One region of the Clostridium tanneri genome, then DNA from elsewhere that is predicted to be linked to it. Evidence: riboswitches for the same ligand, from Rfam matches in the RefSeq annotation. Region 1 holds a riboswitch; each other region holds the start of a gene.
What was found. A riboswitch is a leader RNA that binds a small molecule or an ion and turns the genes downstream of it on or off. The one in region 1 is predicted to bind S-adenosylmethionine.
Positions count from the first base shown of each region.

Region 1 (7,134 bases):
TAATTTTCTATAATAGAGAATCTTTTTATTTCATGTACATAAGGTAGCTCCAGTAGTTTGTTTATTTTAGAGCTTAGGAAATCTTCACTTTTACATTTAACTAGAGCAACAACTTCACCGGGATTAGTTGCGTATTTAGAAAATATATGGCAGTTTTCAAAGTCTCCGGCAATGCTGCACATAACCTCTATTCTAGCTTTGGTTTTTATTCTTACAAACCAGCTGGAACTATTATTCCAGTACTTTTGTACAGAGGCTTCCTTTTCGTTAAATCTAAGTACTTTTTTATTTTTGTTTTGAATGATATCGGTGATATCTCCAAATACGGAACTGGCAGTAGGAAGCATTCCGGCGCCTTTTCCTGTAAATAATACTTTTCCAACGGCATCGCCTTCTAATACAATAGCATTTAGTTCATTTTCTACCTTGCCTAGTTGAGAATTATTTTTTACCATAACAGGTTTTACAGCAGCATAAATTTTATCTTCTTCTCTGCTGCTGATAGCTAGAAGTTTTATGTTATATCCATGTGCTCTAGCATATTTAAAGTCTTCTTTATCTATTTGAGTTATGCCCTCTGTGACTATGTCCCTCCAGTTTAGCTTTTCATTATAAGCTATAGTTGAGAGAATAGAAAGCTTTCTAGCCGCATCGTAGCCTAAAACATCTGATTCAGGATTGGCCTCTGCAAAGCCTAGTTGCTGAGCTTCCTTAAGGGCATCTTCATAACTGAGGTCTTCCTTATCCATTTTCGTAAGTATAAAGTTTGTAGTACCGTTTAGGATTGCTTTAATGTTTTTAATTTCGTTTCCGATAAGACATTCCATTAAAGGTTTTAAAATAGGAATACCGCCACCTACACTTGCTTCAAAGTTAAGTGTTACTCCATTTTTGTCAGCTAAGTCTAAAAGTTCTTTGCCATGTTCAGCAATAAGATCTTTATTAGCTGTTACCACATGCTTTTTTAGTTTTAATGCTCTTTTTATATATTCATAAGCGGGATCAATTCCACCCATAACTTCTACTACTATATCCACAGATTTTCTGAAAATATCCTCTATATTATTTGTAAGTAAGTTAGAATAAACTTTTTCTCTATGTTTTTCTATATCTCTAACAAGAATGCTAGATATTTTTAATTCCTCACCGGTAATTTTTTTGAATCTTTCCCTATTCTTCGTTATAAGCTCAGTTATACCTGTACCAACTGTGCCGTAACCTAGGACTGCTATTGATGCCATAAACTCTACCTCCTAATTAGTATTATTGATAAAACTTTTATTTTGCCGAAAAACAAAGAAGTCTTATAGGCTCCCAGCATTATAGTCCGCGTTATTCCAATTACTTTTGATACTATCTAAAAACTCCTTTAAAAATTCTTCGTATTTTCCTGGTTCCAGTAAGAAAGAATCATGTCCGCAGTTTGACTGGACTTCATGGTACTCTAAATTTACACCGCTTAAGCTTAGTATATCTCTGCTTTTTCTAAGTTCACCTATGTGGAAGAGAGTATCAGAGGAGATTGAAGCTAGTAGAAACTTGGATTTTATTCTACGAAGGGCTGCTTCATAGGAACCGTATTCTCTTTTTAAATCAAATAAATCCATTGCTCTTGTTATATAAAGATAGGTGTTAGCATCAAATCTATTTACAAGCTTACTTCCTTGGTAGTTTAGGTAACTGTCTATTTCAAATTCTGCATCAAACCCTTGATAGAAATCTATTATATTACTTCTAGTTTTTCTTCCAAATTTTTTATTCATTAAATCCTTAGTTTGATAGGTGAGCATAGCAATCATTCTTGCTATAGATAAGCCATTGAAAGGAACTGCTGCCTGGTAGTAGTCTCCTTTATTCCAGTTAGGATCAGTTATTATGGCTCTTCTCATAATGTGATTTATTCCTATAGACTCTGTACTTAGGTTAAGAGGTGAAGCTAAGTCTATAACTCCGTCTATAAAATCAGGATAAGATACTGCCCACTGAAGTGCTTGTAGTCCACCCATAGAACCGCCTACTACAGCTAAAAGATGGTTTATATTAAAGTAATCTAGTATTTTCTTTTGGGCATTAACCATATCTTTTATTGTAACAATAGGGAAGGTTATTCCATAAGCTTTGCCTGTTTCAGGATTTATAGATGAGGGGCCTGTGGAACCGCTGCAGCCTCCTAGAATATTAGAGCAGATTATAAAATACTTGTTAGTATCGAATATCTTATCAGCACCTACAAAATCTTCCCACCAACCTTCAGTATCTTCTGGAGCATGCCTAGCTGGATGAGAATCACCAGTTAGAGCATGAGTTATAAGTATACAGTTACTCTTATCCTCATTCAGCTTTCCATAAGTTTCAAAGCATAGAGTTATTGGACCAAAATTTTTTTCGCTCTCAAGGAGAAAGTCTTTCTTTTTAGAAAAGGTAAGATACTCCTTAAAACCTTCCTTTCTATAATTAAATTCATTCAATAGATACACCTCCAAATTTATAAAAAGACAATTGGTAGTAAATATATTAAAGATACTATGCTATTAGGAGGAAACATGGGATACTACCAATTGTCTAGTGGGCTATATTAATTCAAAGTTATAATGTTATAAAGCATTAATTTTATAAAGTTAAGGCCTTATACTTGCTCTAATGCGTCTGAAAGATCTGCAATCAGGTCAGTCACATCTTCAATTCCTATAGAAATTCTTATAAGTTCAGGGCTAACTCCTGCTTCAGTTAACTGCTCTTCACTAAGTTGAGAGTGAGTTGTAGAAGCTGGGTGAATTATTAAGGATTTAGCATCTCCAACATTAGCAAGGTGTGAGAATATTTTCACGTTCTCTATTATCTTTTTACCAGCTTCAACTCCGCCATTTACCCCAAAAGTGAATATAGAACCGGCTCCTAGAGGAAGATACTTTTTAGATAAATCATAATATTTGTTACCCTCTAATTCTGGATAGTTAACCCACTGAACTTTAGGATGATTACTTAAGAATTCCACGATTTTTCTAGTGTTCTCTACGTGCTTTTGTACTCTAAGGGATAGAGTTTCAACTCCTAATATAAGTAAGAAAGAGTTGAATGGTGATATACAAGCTCCTAAATCTCTTAAAAGAGATACTCTTAACTTAGTAATATAAGCAGCAGCACCAACGGCTTCTACAAATTTTAGTCCGTGATAACTTTCGTCAGGCTCTACTAGACCAGGAAATTTTCCATTATCCCAGTTGAATTTTCCTGAATCTATAACTATACCACCTATAGATGTGCCGTGTCCGCCAATGAACTTTGTAAGAGAATGAACTATAATATCTGCGCCAAATTCGATTGGTCTGCAAAGATAAGGTGATGCAAAGGTATTATCTACTACTAGAGGAACACCATGGCTATGTGCAATATCTGCAACAGCTTGAATATCTACAAGGTTTATTCCTGGATTACCTATAGTTTCTATATACACTGCCTTAGTTTTTTCAGTTATAGCAGCTTCAAAGTTTGCTGGATCATCTGGATTTACAAGATTGACCTTAATTCCAAAGTTTTTAAAGGTATGAGTAAATAGTGTGTAAGTTCCACCGTAGAGGGTAGCAGCAGCGACTATTTCATCACCAGCACCTGCGATATTTGTTATAGCGTAAGTAATTGCAGCCATTCCTGAAGCAGTGGCCACAGCACCAACGCCGCCTTCTAGTTGAGCAACTCTTTCTTCTAAGACAGCAGTAGTTGGATTTGTTAATCTTGTATAAATGTTTCCTGACTCTGCAAGACCAAATAAGTTAGCAGCATGTTCTGCGCTGTCAAAAACATAAGAAGATGTTTGATAAATTGGAACTGCTCTTGATTTACTGCTTGCATCTGGTGTGTGTCCTCCGTGTGCTTGAATAGTATCAAATCTTAATTTTCTTGTCATAATAAATTCCTCCTCAAATAATTCATAATTTTGTACTCACACGGAACTTCTATATTTAGAGTTTAACTAAGCAAATTATTTTTACCTCTGCTTAAAAATTTTACGTAAAACAAAAAACTTCTCGTGTTGATGAGACACAAGAAGTTTAAATCCTCATGCTTCTCATCTCTCAGGTTTACTACCTGCTGGAATTAGCACCGTTGAATATACTGTTAATATATTCAGGTTGCCGGGCGTCATAGGGCCAGTCCCTCAGCCTCTCTTGATAAGAAGTTCCGTATTCGATTGAAACTATCATACCAGATATTAGAATGCACTGTCAATATATAAAAAACAAAAGTTTGAATATTAAACTGATGTGAATTTCATAAAGTGTTGATATTCCTTAATTTTCCGTTAAAAAACTTTTTTCTGCAAAAGAAGGGAGGAATAATTATTATATGATAATTATACAACAACTTTATGTGAATTGTTTTTAATCTATGTAATTATAGATCCTTAGAAACCTTATATATCAAGGTTTTATTCTGAAATATGAGCAGTTTCAATGGTTAGAGAAGCTCTAAAGTTTTTGTTGACAAATATAATGAAAAGTATTAATATTAGCATAAAATGTATATAATAAAATTTTCTTATCAAGAGTGGTGGAGGGACTGGCCCTATGAAACCCGACAACCGGCATTCAAAAGTGAATGTATCGGTGTCAATTCCTGCAGAATATTAGTTATTCTGACAGATAAGAATAGTAGTCTCATAATGTTAATTTAAGATTTTTAGAGCTGCTTTTCTTATGGAAAGGCAGCTTTTTTATTTTATAACAGCTGCAAAATCATTACCTAAATACGATAAATAAGGGGGTTTTAAAGTGTTTATAAAAGATTTATTTCTACATAAAAAGTTAACAATATCCTTTGAGTTATTTCCACCAAAACAGAGTGTATCCTTAGATGGAATATACAACACTATTGCAGAGTTAAAAGAGTTGAATCCGGATTTTATAAGTGTAACCTATGGTGCTGGAGGAAGCAGCAAAGACAGGAGTATAGAGCTAGCATCAGCAGTGAAAAATAAATTTGGAATAGAGACAGTAGCTCACTTAACCTGTATAACTTCTACCAAGAGAGAAGTTAAAAATACGTTGGATAAACTACAGGAAAATAATATAGACAATATACTGGCCTTAAGAGGGGATATACCCAAGGATTTTGTATTACCAGAGAACTTAGAGTACAATAGTTCCAAAGACTTAATTTGTGAATTAGCTCAGAGAAAGGGGTTTTGTATATCTGCAGCAGCCTATCCAGAGGGATATATGGGATCTATGGATATAGATAGGGAAATAAAAAGTCTTAGGGATAAAGTAGATTGTGGTGCAGAGGTATTAATTACCCAACTTTTCTTTAATAATAATAGTTTTTATGATTTTAAGGAGAAGTTATATAAGTATAATATTAATACTCCTGTTATTGCTGGGGTTATGCCTGCTGTAGATAGAGATTTAATAAACCGCATTTCATGGATTTCTGGTGCTTCTATTCCTGATAGACTGAAAAAACTTTTAGACAAATATCAGTATTCACCAGAATCTTTGTTAGAAGCAGGTACAGTTTATGCGTCGGAACAGGTCTCTGATTTAGTTGCCAGTGGAGTAGAAGGGATACATCTTTATACTATGAACAAATCAGAAATTGTAAAGAAAATCCTAAAAAGTGTAGAGGAAATTCGTAAGTCTGTAAATTATAAGTCAGTAAGCTCCTTCTAGATAGAACCGTTGCAAGAGGATATTTAGGAGAAAGCAAATCTAAATTAATATATAGGTTTATTAGACACAATTATGGGAAAGGAAGTGGGCAAGATGTCATTAAAAGATAGATTTATGTTTTTTGATGGAGCTATGGGAACTATGCTTCAAAGAGAAGGGCTTAAGGTAGGAGAACTACCGGAAAGTCTTAATATAACTAATCCAGATATTATAAGAAAGATACACCGTCAATATATAGAAGCAGGTTCTGATGTAGTAATTACTAATACTTTTGGTGCCAATGAATTAAAATATAGTAATTCTCAGTTTTTAATAGAAGAGGTCATAACTGCTGGAGTTAAGGTAGCTAGAGAAGCAGCGGCAGATAAGCTTGTAGCTTTAGATATAGGACCTATAGGTCAGATTATGGAGCCTACAGGAAGTTTAAGCTTTGAAGGAGCCTATGAGTTATTTAAAAAACAAGTAATTATAGGAGAGAAAGCAGGAGCAGATCTAATCTTAATAGAAACTATGTCAGATTTATATGAGACTAAAGCGGCAATACTTGCAGCTAAGGAAAATAGTTCTCTGCCAGTATTTTGTACTATGACTTTTCAAGAGAATGGAAGAACTCTAATGGGTACAGATCCTAAAACAATGGTTTTTGTACTAGAAGGACTTGGTGTTGATGCTCTAGGAGTTAACTGCTCACTGGGACCTAAGGAGCTTATGTCTATAGTAGAAGAAATTCTAAAATATTCTTCTATCCCTGTTATGGTTCAGCCAAACGCTGGATTGCCAAGGTATGACGGTGAAAAAACTATTTACGACATAGCACCGGAGCAGTTTGCAGAATATATAAAGACAATGGCAGAAAAAGGGGTAAGAATCTTTGGAGGCTGTTGTGGTACAAATCCGGATTACATTAAAGCAGCAGTGAAAAGTTTACAGGGATTAAAGCCTGCTGACACAAAACCTAAAAATTATACCTCAGTTTGCTCTGCTACTGAAACGGTAATCTTAGATGGTAGTGTTAAAATTATAGGGGAGAGAATTAACCCTACAGGAAAAGCAAGATATAAAGAAGAATTAAAAGAGAAAAGTGTAAAATATATTCAAGCTGAAGCAGTTAAGCAGAAGGAAGAGGGCGCTGATATACTAGGATTAAATGTAGGGCTTCCTGAAATTGACGAGAAGGAAATGATGACTAAGGCTGTGAAGGCAATACAAAAGGTTGTTCAGCTTCCGGTTACCATAGATAGTCCAACTCCAGAAGTATTAGAGGCAGGAGCTAGGGTTTATAATGGAAAGCCTATAATAAACTCTGTTAACGGAAAGGAAAGTACCATGGAAAAGGTGTTTCCTATAGTAAAAAAGTATGGCGGCGCTGTTATTGCTCTTACCATAGATGAAAAGGGAATACCAGCTACTGCAGAGGAAAGAGTAAAGATAGCAGAGAAAATCCTAAAGAGAGCTAAAGACTACGGTA
Region 1 is NZ_JARUJP010000015.1:89,049-96,182, reverse strand. It holds gene P8V03_RS13135 (homoserine dehydrogenase) at 1-1,241, opposite strand, end outside; gene metX (homoserine O-acetyltransferase MetX) at 1,305-2,468, opposite strand; gene P8V03_RS13125 (O-acetylhomoserine aminocarboxypropyltransferase/cysteine synthase family protein) at 2,627-3,904, opposite strand; SAM riboswitch class I at 4,064-4,176, opposite strand; SAM riboswitch class I at 4,534-4,647, shown strand; gene metF (methylenetetrahydrofolate reductase [NAD(P)H]) at 4,770-5,666, shown strand; gene P8V03_RS13115 (homocysteine S-methyltransferase family protein) at 5,760-7,134, shown strand, end outside.

Region 2 (7,134 bases), on a different contig from region 1:
CGCCCACATATCTAGCCCCTTCATCTGTGTCAAATACCTTGTTTATCCTTTCAGTATCATTTGCAGTGGCCTTAATTATCTTTCCATCCTTAAATTCCAACCTTATGTTTTCATAGGTAAATCCATTATAAACTGCTGGTGTGTTATATGTAATGTATCCATTCACAGAATCCTTAACTGGAGCACTATAAACCTCTCCATCTGGGATATTTAACTTTCCGTCACATTTTATAGCATTAAGTCCCTTAATAGAAAAGCGTAAGTCTGTTCCCTCTCCTTTTATGTGAACTCTATCTGTTCTGTTCATTAGTTCTACTAGTGGATTCATAGCTTCTGACATTTTTCCATAGTCTAAATTACAAACATTAAAATAAAAATCTTCGAAGTCCTCTGTACTAGTACCTGCTGCCTGGGCCATTGCTGCTGTTGGATATCTTAACACTACCCATTTTGTCTTTGGAACTCTTATGTCCCCATGTACTGGCTGCCAAAACTTTTTCATCATTAGAGACATATTTTCACCTGGTACATCAGAAGTTTCTGTTAAATTACTTGGCACTCTTAATCCTATATAGGCATCCATGTCAGCCATTCTCGCTGCTTCATATTCAGCCATCATCTCTAACTGCTCTTCAGTGCAGTTCATGTATAATTCTCTATCCACCTCCGGAAGTTTGTTTGTTACAAAAGGAATTCCACCGGCAAGATAGGTTTGTTTTATAAGCTCAAGGGTTAAAGGATTTGGAGTACCTATAGTTTCAATTAAAACCTTTTCACCCCTTTGAATATTGCAAGAATAGTTAATTAAATTTTTTGCTAAAGTTATTATTCTAGGATCTTTCATATAAATTCCTCCTTTGATTTATGAAGTGGAAACTTGAATCAGATGGAGTTTCAACTCCATCTGATTCTTAGCTGAACGAATCCAGGGACGTAGCCGCTCGGAACGTAATCTTAGATAAGAGGGAGTATTAGAGCGGGTAGTCATTGGATAAAAATCTATGGTTTTATTATAGATAATTTTAGAAATAATTAACTGCAATAGCTATTATAGTACATATTATTTATTTTATCAAATTCTATGATATTTATCCAAAAAGTAAAAAGGGGAACCTCCCCTTTTCAGCTAAGCAACTTGCTCATTATCCAAATTTATTTTTTCTTTTATCGGTGTTAACTTTGGTAACCCAGTTAAAATAGCAATAATGGCACATATTCCCATAAGATATGGATAATATAAATATTTCATTACCAAAATTGGTGATATTTTTGCTACACCTGCAGCAACTAGTATTTGAGCTCCATAAGGTATAATTCCTTGTACAAAGCATGAAAAAGTATCTAATAAACTAGCAGTTTTTCTAGGGTCCACGCCAAACCTATCGGCAATATCCTTTGCTAAAGGTCCCACCATAACAATTGCTATAGTATTATTTGCTGTGCATGCATCTACTATGCTTATAAGAACAGATATGCCAATTTCAGCACCTTTTTTACTCTTAATTCTTTTTATAATAAAATCAATGATAAAGTCAATACCACCATTGTATTTAACTAATTCTACTATTCCGCTTATTAAAAGGGACATAATAACAAGGTCAGACATACCTGTAATGCCTTTGCCCACTGACTGAGCGAAACCTACTATATTAAAAGCACCTGTTGCAATTCCAACAACACCAGAAAATACTGTACCAAATATCAATATTAGGATTACATTTCCGCCTAATAGAGCACCTGCTAAAACGAAAATATATGGCAGCACTTTAACTAATGAGTAACTATAGGCCCCAGTTAAGGAAATTTCATTTCCACTTGTTATAACAGCAAGTATTATTGTAGTTAAAATAGCTGCTGGAAGAACTATCTTAAAGTTAACTCGAAACTTATCCTTAAGTTCACAGCCTTGAGTCTTAGTAGCAGCTATAGTTGTATCTGAAATCATTGAAAGGTTATCCCCAAACATAGATCCCCCTACCACTGCTGCTAAAGCAAGCTCTACTGGAACACCGGTCTTGGCAGCTATTCCTACTGCCATTGGAGCTATTGCGGCAATTGTTCCCATTGAAGTTCCTATAGAAGTAGAAATAAAACATGCGATGACAAATACTCCTGCAATCAATATGTTACCTGGCAATAGACTAAGTCCAAGGTTAACTGTTGAATCAACTGCTCCCATATCCTTTGCTACCTGAGCAAAGGCACCAGCTAATATAAATATTATACACATTAATATAATATTAGTATCTGCTGCCCCTAGGCAAAATCTCTCAAGTTTAGCATTAAAACTTTCCCTTTTATTCATAGCTAGGGCTACCAGTGCCGCTAACAAAAATGGCACAGTAACTGGAAGGGCATAAAAATCATTAGTTACAATTCCTGAAATTATGTACACTGCTACGAAAACAAAGAAAGGCAATAACGCCCACGGATTTCCTTTTTTACCTTCAATCATTATGAGTTCCTCCTCTTTTGTATTAATTCCAAACATTCACAACTATCAATCATCGGCAAGTTATTATAAGCTTTCACTTAATTTTGGACAATAAAAAAAACTTCTTGGAGATAAATCAAGAAGTCTATACCTCTCTCCTCATCTTCCAGGTAAAACCTGCTGGATTTAGCACCATTAAAAGCACAATATGCTTTTGGGTTGCCGGGTATCATAGGGCCAGTCCCTCCACCGCTCTTGATAAGAAGCAAATATTTAATTTTACTTTTGTATTATATCAATTTAATTAAATAAAGTCAATCATTATGTGAATTAAATCTACTAGAATATTTCATATTTCTCACAATAAATAAGAATTATAAAGACAGACTATATTCATATTATCCTAAAAGGAAATCTCCCGAATAAAAAAGAATATAGTCTTATTTTAACTATATTCTTTAGTTCAAACAATCTTATTACTTTGTAGATTCTTCTACTATTTTTATTCCGGCACTGGCACCTATTCTATTAGCACCAGCTTCTACCATAGCCATCGCTGTCTTGAAATCCCTTATTCCACCAGAGGCCTTAACCCCTACTCCACTTCCTACAGTTTTTCTCATTAGAGCTACATTCTCTACTTTTGCACCATCGCTGCTAAAGCCTGTTGAAGTTTTTACAAAGTCAGCCCCAGCCTTTACCGATAACTCACAAGCCTTTATAATCTCTTCTCTACTTAAAAGGCAGGTCTCAATTATAACCTTAACTAAGGCCTTTCCCTTTGCTTTATCTACAACTGCTTTAATATCCTCTTCAACAACAGAGTATTTCTTATCCTTTAAGGCACCTATATTTATTACCATGTCAACTTCTTCAGCACCATTGCCAATAGCATTTTCAGTTTCAAAAGCCTTAACTTCTTTAGTATTAGCTCCTAAAGGAAAGCCAATAACAACACAAGTTTTTACACCTGTTCCTTTTAGATTTTCCTTAACTAAAGCTGTATAGTATGGGTTTACACAAACAGATGCAAATTTATACTCTTTTGCCTCTTTGCACAGCTTTGTTACTTCCTCCTCAGTAGCCTCTGGTTTTAATATTGTATGGTCTATGTATTTTTGTATTTCCATCTATATTTATCTCCTTTCAAAATTATATCTAATTTTTAAAGTTATAATCAAATCTAAACCTATACTTCTATCTTACGCAACCTTCCTATTCATAATACCATAGTTTTGACTATTTTCACCTTTTAACACTAAATACTCTTAAATTCAAGTATATTATTTTCAAATCTTCAAACTCTATTTAAGTAAATTTAAAATAATATTAATGGAGTTGGAACTTATGTTTGAAGAATTTAAGAAATTTGCAGTAAAAGGAAATGTAATTGACCTAGCAGTTGGAGTTGTTATAGGTGGTGCCTTTGGCAAAATTGTCACCTCCCTAGTAAATGATATTCTTATGCCTGTTATAGGACTTTTATTAGGTGGAATAAACTTTACCAACTTAAAGTTTGTAATTCGCCCTGCCAAAGGTGGAGCATCTGAAGCAGCAATTAAATATGGTCAGTTTATTCAATCTGTTGTAGACTTTTTAATAATTTCTTTTTCTATTTTTATTTTTGTAAAAGCTATATACAGATTCAAGAAAAAAGAGGAAAAGAAGGAGGAAAAACTTCAAAGTTCTGAGGAAGAAAGACTCCTTGCAGAAATAAGAGATTTACTTAGAGATAACCTAAAGTAATGAATTTATGACCTTATTGTTCACTTTTTTATTGTTTATCTAAAGTTTTTAGCTCAAGTTAAGGATATACTTTATAGTATTACCGCTTCAATGGTAGATTTTTAATGAAAAAGCAAGCTATTTTATATTATTTCTTTAAATTGAAGGAAATAATATTTTTTTGCACAATATTAAAGGTTTAACATATACCTATTATATAGTATAATTTAACTCATACCAAAGATATTTAGTTTAAATTTATATCTAACTTTTAAATATAGAGTATGAATTTAATAGCTTCTTATCACATAAAATTATTATAGAAATTTGGAGGTAAAATTAATGTTCACTTTAATAATCCTAATATCCCTTGCCATATTTTTTATAGTTGGCTTCTTTGTGAGTGTACTAGCCCTTCCGCTGCTGGCAGCTATACTGCCTATTGTTATAGCCGTTGCTGTTCTTTCCTTTGCACTTAAATTGGTCTTTGGAGCTCCTTTATTTATTTTAGCTATAATTATCGCCGCTATTTACTTCTCAAAAAATAAGAAAAGCAAGTAGAAAAAATACACCCTGTATAGAAGACAAAACCCGTCTTTTATATAGGGTATATTTTTTCTTCCTGCTGAATGCCTCCTTTTATGAATTATGAAAGATAAAAATAAATTAATGGGATTAAACACATAATATTATTAACTTTTAATAGATGAGGTGAAATAATGAAGTACGGAATCCCAAAAATGTCTCTAAATCGTGATATTTTAATTTTGCTGTTATCTATACTTATATTACATATAGGAATTTATATAATCACTCCAATATTTCCTGTTTTACTTAGCTCAGAAAAAAGGCTTACTGCAGCACAAATTGGATTAGTAATTGGAGTGGGTTCATTAGCATCACAGTTAGGTAGTGTACTTGGTGGTTTTTTATCTGATAGAGTTGGTAATAGGACAACAATGGTTATAGGAGCGTTATTTCAGTCCTCTGCACTTTTTGGTTACGGCATAAGTAACACATTTTTTCTCCTACTTATTTTTTCTATTGTTAATGGAATTGGAGGAGGCACCTATGCGCCAACAGTAAGAGCAGCTATAGCTTCTATTGCTTCTGATTCCTCTAAAGGTCGTACTACTGCTTTTTCACTTAGAGGAATAGCAGCAAATATAGGAGTATGCATTGCTGGACTTCTCATTTTATTTCTTTCAAATAAACAATCGATGTTTATTTTTTTTACTAGTGCAGCTATATTTTTACTTTTAGCATTGGTAACCTGGATATTTCTTCCTAAGGACTGTGGAGGGAGGGAATGTCCTAAGTTGCCATTAAACAGCTATTCCCTCATTTTTAAAAATAGATCTTTTATAATTTTTACAATAATATCTCTTCTTATATCCGCTGTATATGCACAGCTAACCCTTTTGCTACCATTAAGAGCAGAAGCGGTTTTAAATAATGGAAAGATCGTAGGAAGCATTTGGACTATCACCAGTATTATTGTTATAATTTTTCAAGGATTTATTTCAAAATATATTCTTCAAAGATTTGGTCCTTTTACATCATTATCTTGGTCAGTATTATTCTTTGGAGCCGGTATATTTTTAATTGGGTTATCTAGTAACTTTCTCTTTCTTACTTTTAGTGCTATAATTTTCCTCATTGGTGAGATGATGATGCTTCCCACTACAGATAGTCTAACCAGTGAATTTGCTCATGCTGATTTAATCGGCGCCTATTTTAGTGTTGCCAGCCTGATTTCTGGCTTTGGAACAGCTCTTGGAAATTTCATTGGTGGAAAAATTATTAGTATTTATGGTATAAATTCCTCTATATATCCCTGGATAGTTTTTGCTATTGCCGCTATTATTATTTCTGGAATGACTTTTATGACAGGAACATTACACTTGATGAAAAAAGAAATCAGAGAATTATAAAAAACAAATCCGCCTATAGAAAAGAGCGGATTTGTTTTTTTATAAATATTCTATTACAGCATTAGGACTAAGAATTGGAATTGTATTTATAACAGGAACTTCGTAAGGGTGAACTTTTTTTATAGTTTCAATGACTTTCTTCAAAACTTCTTTTTTGCAGCAAAATTCTACTTTACATTCCTCTGCTTCACAAATTTCTCCTACCTCACCTTCAAAAGGATTCGCACCATTCAAAGGTCTCCAGGATCCTGTAACTTTAGACACTGACATGCAGTTATCGTAGTTACCACCTATGGTCAATGCCCCTATGTCATTAAGATTTCGTCTTAAATCTTTCAGGTACCCCTCTGGAATAAAGGTTTCTACTTTAAAATTATTAAACTCCATTTCATCTATTCTCCTTTCACTACTTTACAAGACTATTATGTTCATGAACTTTATATTATATTTTACATTATTTCCTTAATTGTTCAACACTTATAGCAATAAGTGCTTTTAAATTATAATAACAAGGAGGATACATAAATTTTGTATCCTCCCTTTACTTCACTATTTTTGTATGTTTCCTAGAGCAGTGTACACAGCTTTTACTATTTCAGACATTGTTACAGTATCCTTTGGCCTGAATTTCCCATCGCCGCTTCCTTCCAAAAGCTTAAGACCGCCAGCTAAAGTAACATATCCAACTTTATCTTCAGCAATTGTGGTTTTATCGGTATAATTCACATTAAATAGCCCTTTAATCTCAGCTATTTTATCGTAGCCTAACAGCTTTATTAAACTTGCAGCTACTTCCTCTCTTGTAACTAGTTCATCTCCTTTAAATTCTTCCCTTTTATCTTGGATTATGCCATATCTTACTCCAAATTGTAAATATTTATAGTCAATAGACTCCTTATCTCCTGTACCACTACTAAAACTAAGCTCATTCATTCCCTTTAAATAAGGGTCATATCCTTTAGCATTAACTAATATTTTAACTAACTGAAGCCTTGTAATTTTAGAATCCAATTTAAAATCCTTAGTATCTATTATACCTTG
Region 2 is NZ_JARUJP010000014.1:87,369-94,502, forward strand. It holds gene P8V03_RS12625 (aminopeptidase) at 1-844, opposite strand, end outside; gene P8V03_RS12630 (Na+/H+ antiporter NhaC family protein) at 1,127-2,455, opposite strand; SAM riboswitch class I at 2,591-2,699, opposite strand; gene deoC (deoxyribose-phosphate aldolase) at 2,911-3,564, opposite strand; gene mscL (large-conductance mechanosensitive channel protein MscL) at 3,773-4,180, shown strand; gene P8V03_RS12645 (hypothetical protein) at 4,502-4,720, shown strand; gene P8V03_RS12650 (MFS transporter) at 4,879-6,093, shown strand; gene cutA (divalent cation tolerance protein CutA) at 6,133-6,480, opposite strand; gene P8V03_RS12660 (DUF4901 domain-containing protein) at 6,643-7,134, opposite strand, start outside.
Region 2: another riboswitch for S-adenosylmethionine. It lies ahead of P8V03_RS12630 (Na+/H+ antiporter NhaC family protein); the one in region 1 lies ahead of P8V03_RS13125 (O-acetylhomoserine aminocarboxypropyltransferase/cysteine synthase family protein).

Region 3 (7,134 bases), on a different contig from region 1:
CTTTTGCTGCAATTTCACCTTCCACCAATGCACCTGTAACATACTTTTGTGGACAGCCACCTGCTACATCACCTGCTGCAAAAAGACCTTTAATTGTGGTTTGTCGTTTTGTATCAACCCAATAACCGCTTGCAGTGTGACCTCCTACTATATATGGCTCTGTTCCTTCAATTTCCACATTCTGTTCACTTGGATTCTTCCCTGCTTCTACCCACTTAAGAGTCTGACTTGGTGCCATATTTAAGTATGCTTTTTTCAATTCTTCGTCCTGAGAAGTACTAATGCCTTCTGTTCCTAAATAGCAAGGTCCTCTACCCTCCTGGTTTTCCCTTACCGTTCCATATACTCTTTCAGAAGTAGTAAGACCATATTTAGTCTCATAAACCTCTCCTTTTGAGTTAACCTGCTTAGCTCCTACCCCCTGTGCAATAGTTCCAGTAGGAGCTATAGTATCTTTACACCTTAATGCAATAAATCTCATCTCAAAGGTAGTCATCTCCGCACCAGCACGAATTCCCATAGCATAGCCTGCTCCAGTATTGAAAGGCGGATACCACATCTTGTGTCTTGAAAAACCTGGGTTATTAGGCTTATACAATCCTGCTGCACCACCAGTAGAACATATTACTTTTTTTGCCCTAATTTCATAAAGAGTCTTCTCTTCCACCCCGACTGCAAAGGCTCCTAGTATCTGATTGTTTTTTACAATATAATCAATGACGTTGACCTGATTCATAACCGTTACATTAGGTAGCTTTTTCACTGCACTTGCTAAAATAGGCTTTATATTCTCTCCATTAATTTTTATGTTTCGATTTCCTCTGGCTAAGTACTCTCCATTTTCATCTTTTAAAATAACAAGTCCTAAATCCTCAAGTTTTTTAGTCACTCTATTTAAGCCCTGGCACATTGTAAGAAGCAGATCTTCTCTTACAATATTATCTGCATCCTTCTTTGCATAATCTACATAGTCTTCCGGTGTTCTACCCTTTACAATATAAGCATTAATTGCATTGACTCCAGCTGCTAGACAGCCACTTCTTTTAATATTGGCTTTTTCAAGAATTAGTACTGAAGCATTGGAATGTTCTGCTATAGTCAAGGCAGCGTAGCAGCCTGCAGTACCTCCACCGATAATTAAAATATCCGTTTGTAGCTGTTTTACTTTTACTTCTTTTTTCATAGGCCACTCCTTTTTACATAATCATTTATAGAACATTTTCATAGATAAACAAACTAAAGTTTCACCTATTCACAATATATCCTGGCAGGTAAGCACAACTTTAAATTTGTTTATGCCTAAGCTTTTCCCAGTCCAAATTTTCGTCTTATAGAGGATTCAATATTTTCAAATACAATTCTATCTATTAAAAGCCCAATTACGATAATTACTACCATAACGGCTACAATTTCATTTATATCGTTATATTTCTTTCCATGAGTTAATATCTCTCCTAGTCCGCTCATGGAAGAAGCTATCATTTCTCCAGCAATAAGTCCCCTCCAAGCAAAAGCCCATCCTTGTTTTATTCCTGATATAATAACCGGAATAGCTGCTGGGAAAATAACTTCCTTATACAAGGTATAGCCTTTAGCTCCCGTCATTTCTGCTACTCTAATATAATTAGGATTTAAATTTTTAATACCACTTTCTATAGACATAGATACAGCAAAAACTGAACCTATGATTATTACAAAAAGAATTGCTTTTTCATTTAATCCAAACCATAAAACAGCAAAGGGTACCCAGCATACATTAGGCATAGTCTGAAGAGCCCCTATTAACTTAGCAAAGTTATCTCTTGTAGCTTTAAGTTTTAACATGAATAACCCTATAAGCAATCCTATAAAAAGAGAAATTATATATCCTGATAAAAGTCTCCTCAAACTTATCATAACTGCTGTGCCTAAAGTGCCACTTTCTATTAGCTTTGAAATATTTTGAAAAACCTTTAGTGGAGAAGGAAAGTTAATAAACCTATAGGCCAATTCCCACACTACTACTATCATCATATAGAATAGAATCTTTTTCCAAATTCCACCCTTCATCATATTCTGATTTTGCAACCTTCTCCACCTCCTTTTTAAACTCTTTCATGATTTTAGATACCATATAAGTTACATCCATATTGGCTATTTGTCGTGGTCTTGACAGTTGTATTCTAAACTCTTTCTTTTCTGAATCGAGGCTTGCTGGCATGAGAATAATTCTATCAGCTAAAAGTACAGCTTCCTCAATACTATGAGTTATAAATACCACTGTTTTTTTTGTGTTCCACCAAATTCTTTGAACCTCTAGCTGAAGTAGTTCCCTAGTTTGACTATCAAGAGATGAAAAAGGTTCATCCATAAGCAGTATATTTGAATCTAAACAAAGTGCTCTAGCAATGGATACTCTTTGCTTCATCCCTCCAGAAAGTTCATGGACAAAAGAATCTTTAAATTTTGTAAGATGCATCATTTCTAAATACTTTAATGCTCTTTCTCTTCTTTCACTTTTAGGAATTCCTGCAACCTTCATTCCAAATTCCACGTTATCTATAACCTTTAGCCAAGGAAAAAGTGCATGTTCTTGAAATACAACTGCTCTATCTGGCCCTGGAGAGTTTACCTCTTTTCCATCAAGAAGTACTTTTCCTTCTGTAACTTTTTCAAAACCAGCTATTATATTTAGAAGTGTTGACTTTCCACATCCTGATGGTCCTAAAATACACACAAATTCTCCATCATTTACAGTTAAATCTATATTTCTTAGTATTTCAAACTCCTTATTAGCTCTTTTATATTTCTTACTTACAGCCTCAATTCTTAGACTCAAACTTTCCCCCTCCTAAACATTTATACAACTATTTGCAACACTTATTTTTTAACACCAAACTTTTCATCTGCACCAAAGTCATAATACAAATCAGGATTTTCATTAAAACTCTCCAAACTTGAGTGCTTGTCTATTAATTCTTTTATTTCCTGTGACTTATTCTCTAAAAACTCTTCAAAATCCTCAAAGCTTAAATCTGCTTTTAGTGCTGCTAATTCTAAAAGAAATGCTGGTATCTTCTTAGCTGGAATGTCTCCATAAACTTCACCTATCTTTGCAATGCCTGCTCCAAGCTTTCCTCCAAAGGACACTGCATAGGCTGGAACAAGTCCATCTTCAGTACGCTTTCCTCTCCCACTAAGTCCAATCATTCCCTGCTGATGTTGACCACAGGAATTAGGACATCCTGATATAAATAACTTTGGAAGTGCACTTTTTATTCTTTCATCTACCCCACTAAATATGTCTCTTATAGCCTCAAGGAGATTTTGTGAAAGACAAAGACCTAAGGAACAAGTAGCATGTCCTATACAGGAAACCGAGTTATCTATGTTGTGTCCTGATGAGATATTTAAAGTCAAGTTTATTAGCTCCATTGCATCCTTCTCTTTTAAGTCTCTTATAACAAAGCCTTGTGTTGTTGTTAGTCTTATAGATACTCTGTATACTAAAGTATCTAAGAATTGAAGGATTCTGTCTAAATCTTCTGCTGCTATATTGCCACCCTGTGGATGAATATATACTGAATAGTACCCAAGCTGCTTCTGTGCAAATAATATGTTTTTATATTGCTGATTACTTTCCATAGTTCTTCTTACTTCTTCAACTGTCTGTATAGGCTCTTGGTCAATTCTTATGTCCTTTTCATCTATTTTAAAATCTAAATCTATCTCCTCTTTAACCTTTTGAAGCTGTGAGTTAAATAACTGAAGGAAGTTTTCTTCCCCTAATCTATGCACAATGTATCTTATCCTAGCTTGATGCCTATTTGTCCTATCTCCTTCTTTCTCAAAGACTTCTTTCATAGCCTGTGCATAGTATAAAACATCCTTATCTTCTATGAAGTCTGCAAGTTTTAATGACATTCTAGGTCTTCCCCCAAAGCCACCTCCTCCATATACTTCAAAACCCTTTACACCATTATTTATCTTTGCTATAAAGCCTAAATCAGCCATTGTAGCATTTCCAGTGTCTTCTGGAGTATTTGAGAAAGCTATCTTGTACTTTCTTGGAAGCTGCAGGGCAGTTGGATCTTTCATAAGGTGGTTTATAACTCCCTTTACATAAGGCGTTACATCAAAGACCTCATCTATAGATACCCCAGACAGTGGAGAACATCCTACATTTCTCACTGTATCCCCACAGGCCCCCTTTGTAGTTATACCAACCTTTATCACTTCCTTCATAATGCTATATATGCTGTCTATCGGCAGTGCTTGAAATTGTATGTCTTGTCTAGTTGTAAAATGCATTCTTCTATATCCATATCTTTTAGATGCCTCACTTATGGACTTCAGCTGATTTAGTTCTATAACTCCTCCAGTAGCTCTCAACCTTACCATATAGGTACCTTTAACTCTTTGCTTGTAAACCCCCATTGCAACAATTCGTTTTCTGTATTCAGAGACATCTAACTCATCTCTATCGCATAGTTCAGCACTTTCTTTAAATTCATCTATACTTTTTAAAATTTTATCTGTTATTTGTATCATGCTCTTTCTCCTTCTTTAATTTGTTAATTTATAGTTTTGCATTACTAAAGTTTTACTTTAATAAAGTCTAATAACTACAGTTATATACGTAAAACAGGTTATAACACCATATCCTCCCCCCTATACAAACATTTAGTTTAAATATATAAGTTGATACTTACATAAACATAAAAACTAAAGGCTGCTTTTCTTTAAAACAAGAAAAACAGCCTTTGATTTTAAGACAGAATATATCTAACCTTAAAATAACCATTTTTCTTATCTGCCAGGATACTATATCCTGCAGGAATTGACACCGATACATTCAAATTTAAATGCCGGTTGTCGGGTTTCATAGGGCCAGTCCCTCCACCACTCTTGATAAGAGTATTAGGTATAACATTAAAACTATTAATTTTAAATTATTGTATACCTAATAATTGGCTTTGTCAATAAATTTGTAAATTAACTATTGCAATTTTCCACCTTCAATTACAATGTCCTCTTTACTAGCTTCTCCATATGTGTTTTTTAATGTTTCATCATAAGCTTTGTGTACAAAATTCTCTTTACCTAGAGTTTCAAGTTCCTTATTAATCCACTCAAGAAGTTCTTTGTTTCCCTTAGCAACAGCAGGTGCTATTGTATCTTCTCCTCCGAATTTTGGTACTCCAACACTAAATCCAGGGTTCTTTTGTGCCCATGCAAGTACTTCCGTATTATCATTAGCTATAGCATCGCCACGTTTGTCCTTTAAAGCTTCAAATATTTCTGAGTATTGATCATATTTAACTAATTCTACCTCTGGCATATTTTTTGTAAGATAAGTTTCAGCAGTTGTTCCTTTTGCAACAATTATCTTTTTCCCCTTTAATTGATCAACAGATGTAATTTTAGCGCTATCTGGTGATACTACTCCAAGAGAAACCTTCATATAAGGATTTGCAAAATCAACCTTTTGCTTTCTCTCATCTGTAACAGTAAAGTTTGCCATAATTATATCTACTTTTTTAGATTGTAGGTATGCAACCCTGCTTGCTGCATCAACTAGTACAAATTCAACCTTTGACTCGTCTCCTAAAAGATCCTTTGCAAATCTTCTAGCAATATGAACGTCAAATCCCTGACTTTTACCATTTGAATCTACATAACCAAAAGGCGGCTTGTCGCTAAATACACCAATTTTAATAGTACCTCTTTTCTTTATTTCCTCAATAGAACTACCTGTTGTTTCCTTTTTGTTTTCCGTTGAAGCTGTCTTTGAAGCACTACAGCCTACTAAACCTCCTACTATAAATGTAGCCGCTAATAATGTTGTTAAGATTTTTTTTACATTTTTCATTATAATCTTCCTTTCCTTTGTAAAATTTAATATTGAAATACATTTAAAAATTGTTTAGCACGCTCTGTTTTTGGATTAGTAAAAAACTCTTGCGGTTCAGATATTTCACATATCTTGCCTCCATCAATAAAGACTATTTTGTCAGCAACAGCCTGTGCAAAACTCATCTCATGAGTTACAATTATCATTGTCATTCCTTGTTTTGCAAGGTCTAGCATAACCTCTAAAACTTCTCTTACCATCTCTGGATCAAGAGATGCTGTTACTTCATCAAAGAGCATTATTTCAGGATTCATACATAGGGCTCTTACTATTGCTATTCTTTGCTTTTGCCCACCAGAAAGTTCCCTTGGATAAGAATTCTTACGGTCAAGTAAACCAACTCTTTCTAACAGTTTTTCTGCTTGTGTCATTATCTCATCCATAGGCCTTTTCTGAACTTTCATTGGCCCTAAAAGTATGTTTTGAATAACAGTCATATGAGGAAAAAGGTCATAGCTTTGAAATACCATTCCAATTTTTTGACGAACTTCTTGCCAATTAACATTTTTATCCGTAAGACTTTTCCCGGAAAATTCAATACTGCCTCCTTGAATACTTTCAAGGCCGTTAAGACATCTAAGCAGAGTGCTTTTGCCACAACCTGATGGTCCTAAAACAACTACAACTTCGCCTTTATGTATATTAAGATCAATACCTCTTAATATCTCCTTTTGTGCATATTCTTTATGTAAATTCTTTATTTCAAGTAATACCTCATTATTTTTCATATAAATTACACTGCCTCCTTAACTGTTCCATTTAGCTTCTAATGTCTTTGATAGCCTTGATAAAGGATAACAAATTATAAAGTATAGTATGAATATAACTCCGTAAACCCAGAAAGATGCTGCAGGTACTTCTAAGCGAGAAAGCTCTATAATCTGCTGGCCTATCTTTACAACATCTATAACTCCTATCAAAACTACTAATGATGTAGTCTTAACCATTCTTGTAGCTAGATTTATGGCACCTGGAAGCATTCTTCTTATAGCCTGTGGTATAAGAATATACCTGTAAAGTCCCCAAAAGTTAAGTCCAATAGCCTTTCCTGACTCGATCTGGTGTTTCGGTAAAGATTCTAGGGCACCTCTTACAATGTCCCCCATCTCTGCTGCCCCCCAAAGACTAAATACTATGATAGAGGCGGCTTCACCACTTAACTGTATGTTCAATGCAGTAGTAGCTCCAAAGTACACAATAAACAGCCAAACAAGAACTGGTATTATTCTAAATAATTCAAG
Region 3 is NZ_JARUJP010000013.1:69,617-76,750, forward strand. It holds gene P8V03_RS12030 (adenylyl-sulfate reductase subunit alpha) at 1-1,183, opposite strand, end outside; gene P8V03_RS12035 (ABC transporter permease) at 1,300-2,067, opposite strand; gene P8V03_RS12040 (ABC transporter ATP-binding protein) at 1,979-2,818, opposite strand; gene P8V03_RS12045 (nitrite/sulfite reductase) at 2,860-4,530, opposite strand; SAM riboswitch class I at 4,786-4,897, opposite strand; gene P8V03_RS12050 (cysteine ABC transporter substrate-binding protein) at 4,979-5,851, opposite strand; gene P8V03_RS12055 (amino acid ABC transporter ATP-binding protein) at 5,878-6,621, opposite strand; gene P8V03_RS12060 (amino acid ABC transporter permease) at 6,640-7,134, opposite strand, start outside.
Region 3: another riboswitch for S-adenosylmethionine. It lies ahead of P8V03_RS12045 (nitrite/sulfite reductase); the one in region 1 lies ahead of P8V03_RS13125 (O-acetylhomoserine aminocarboxypropyltransferase/cysteine synthase family protein).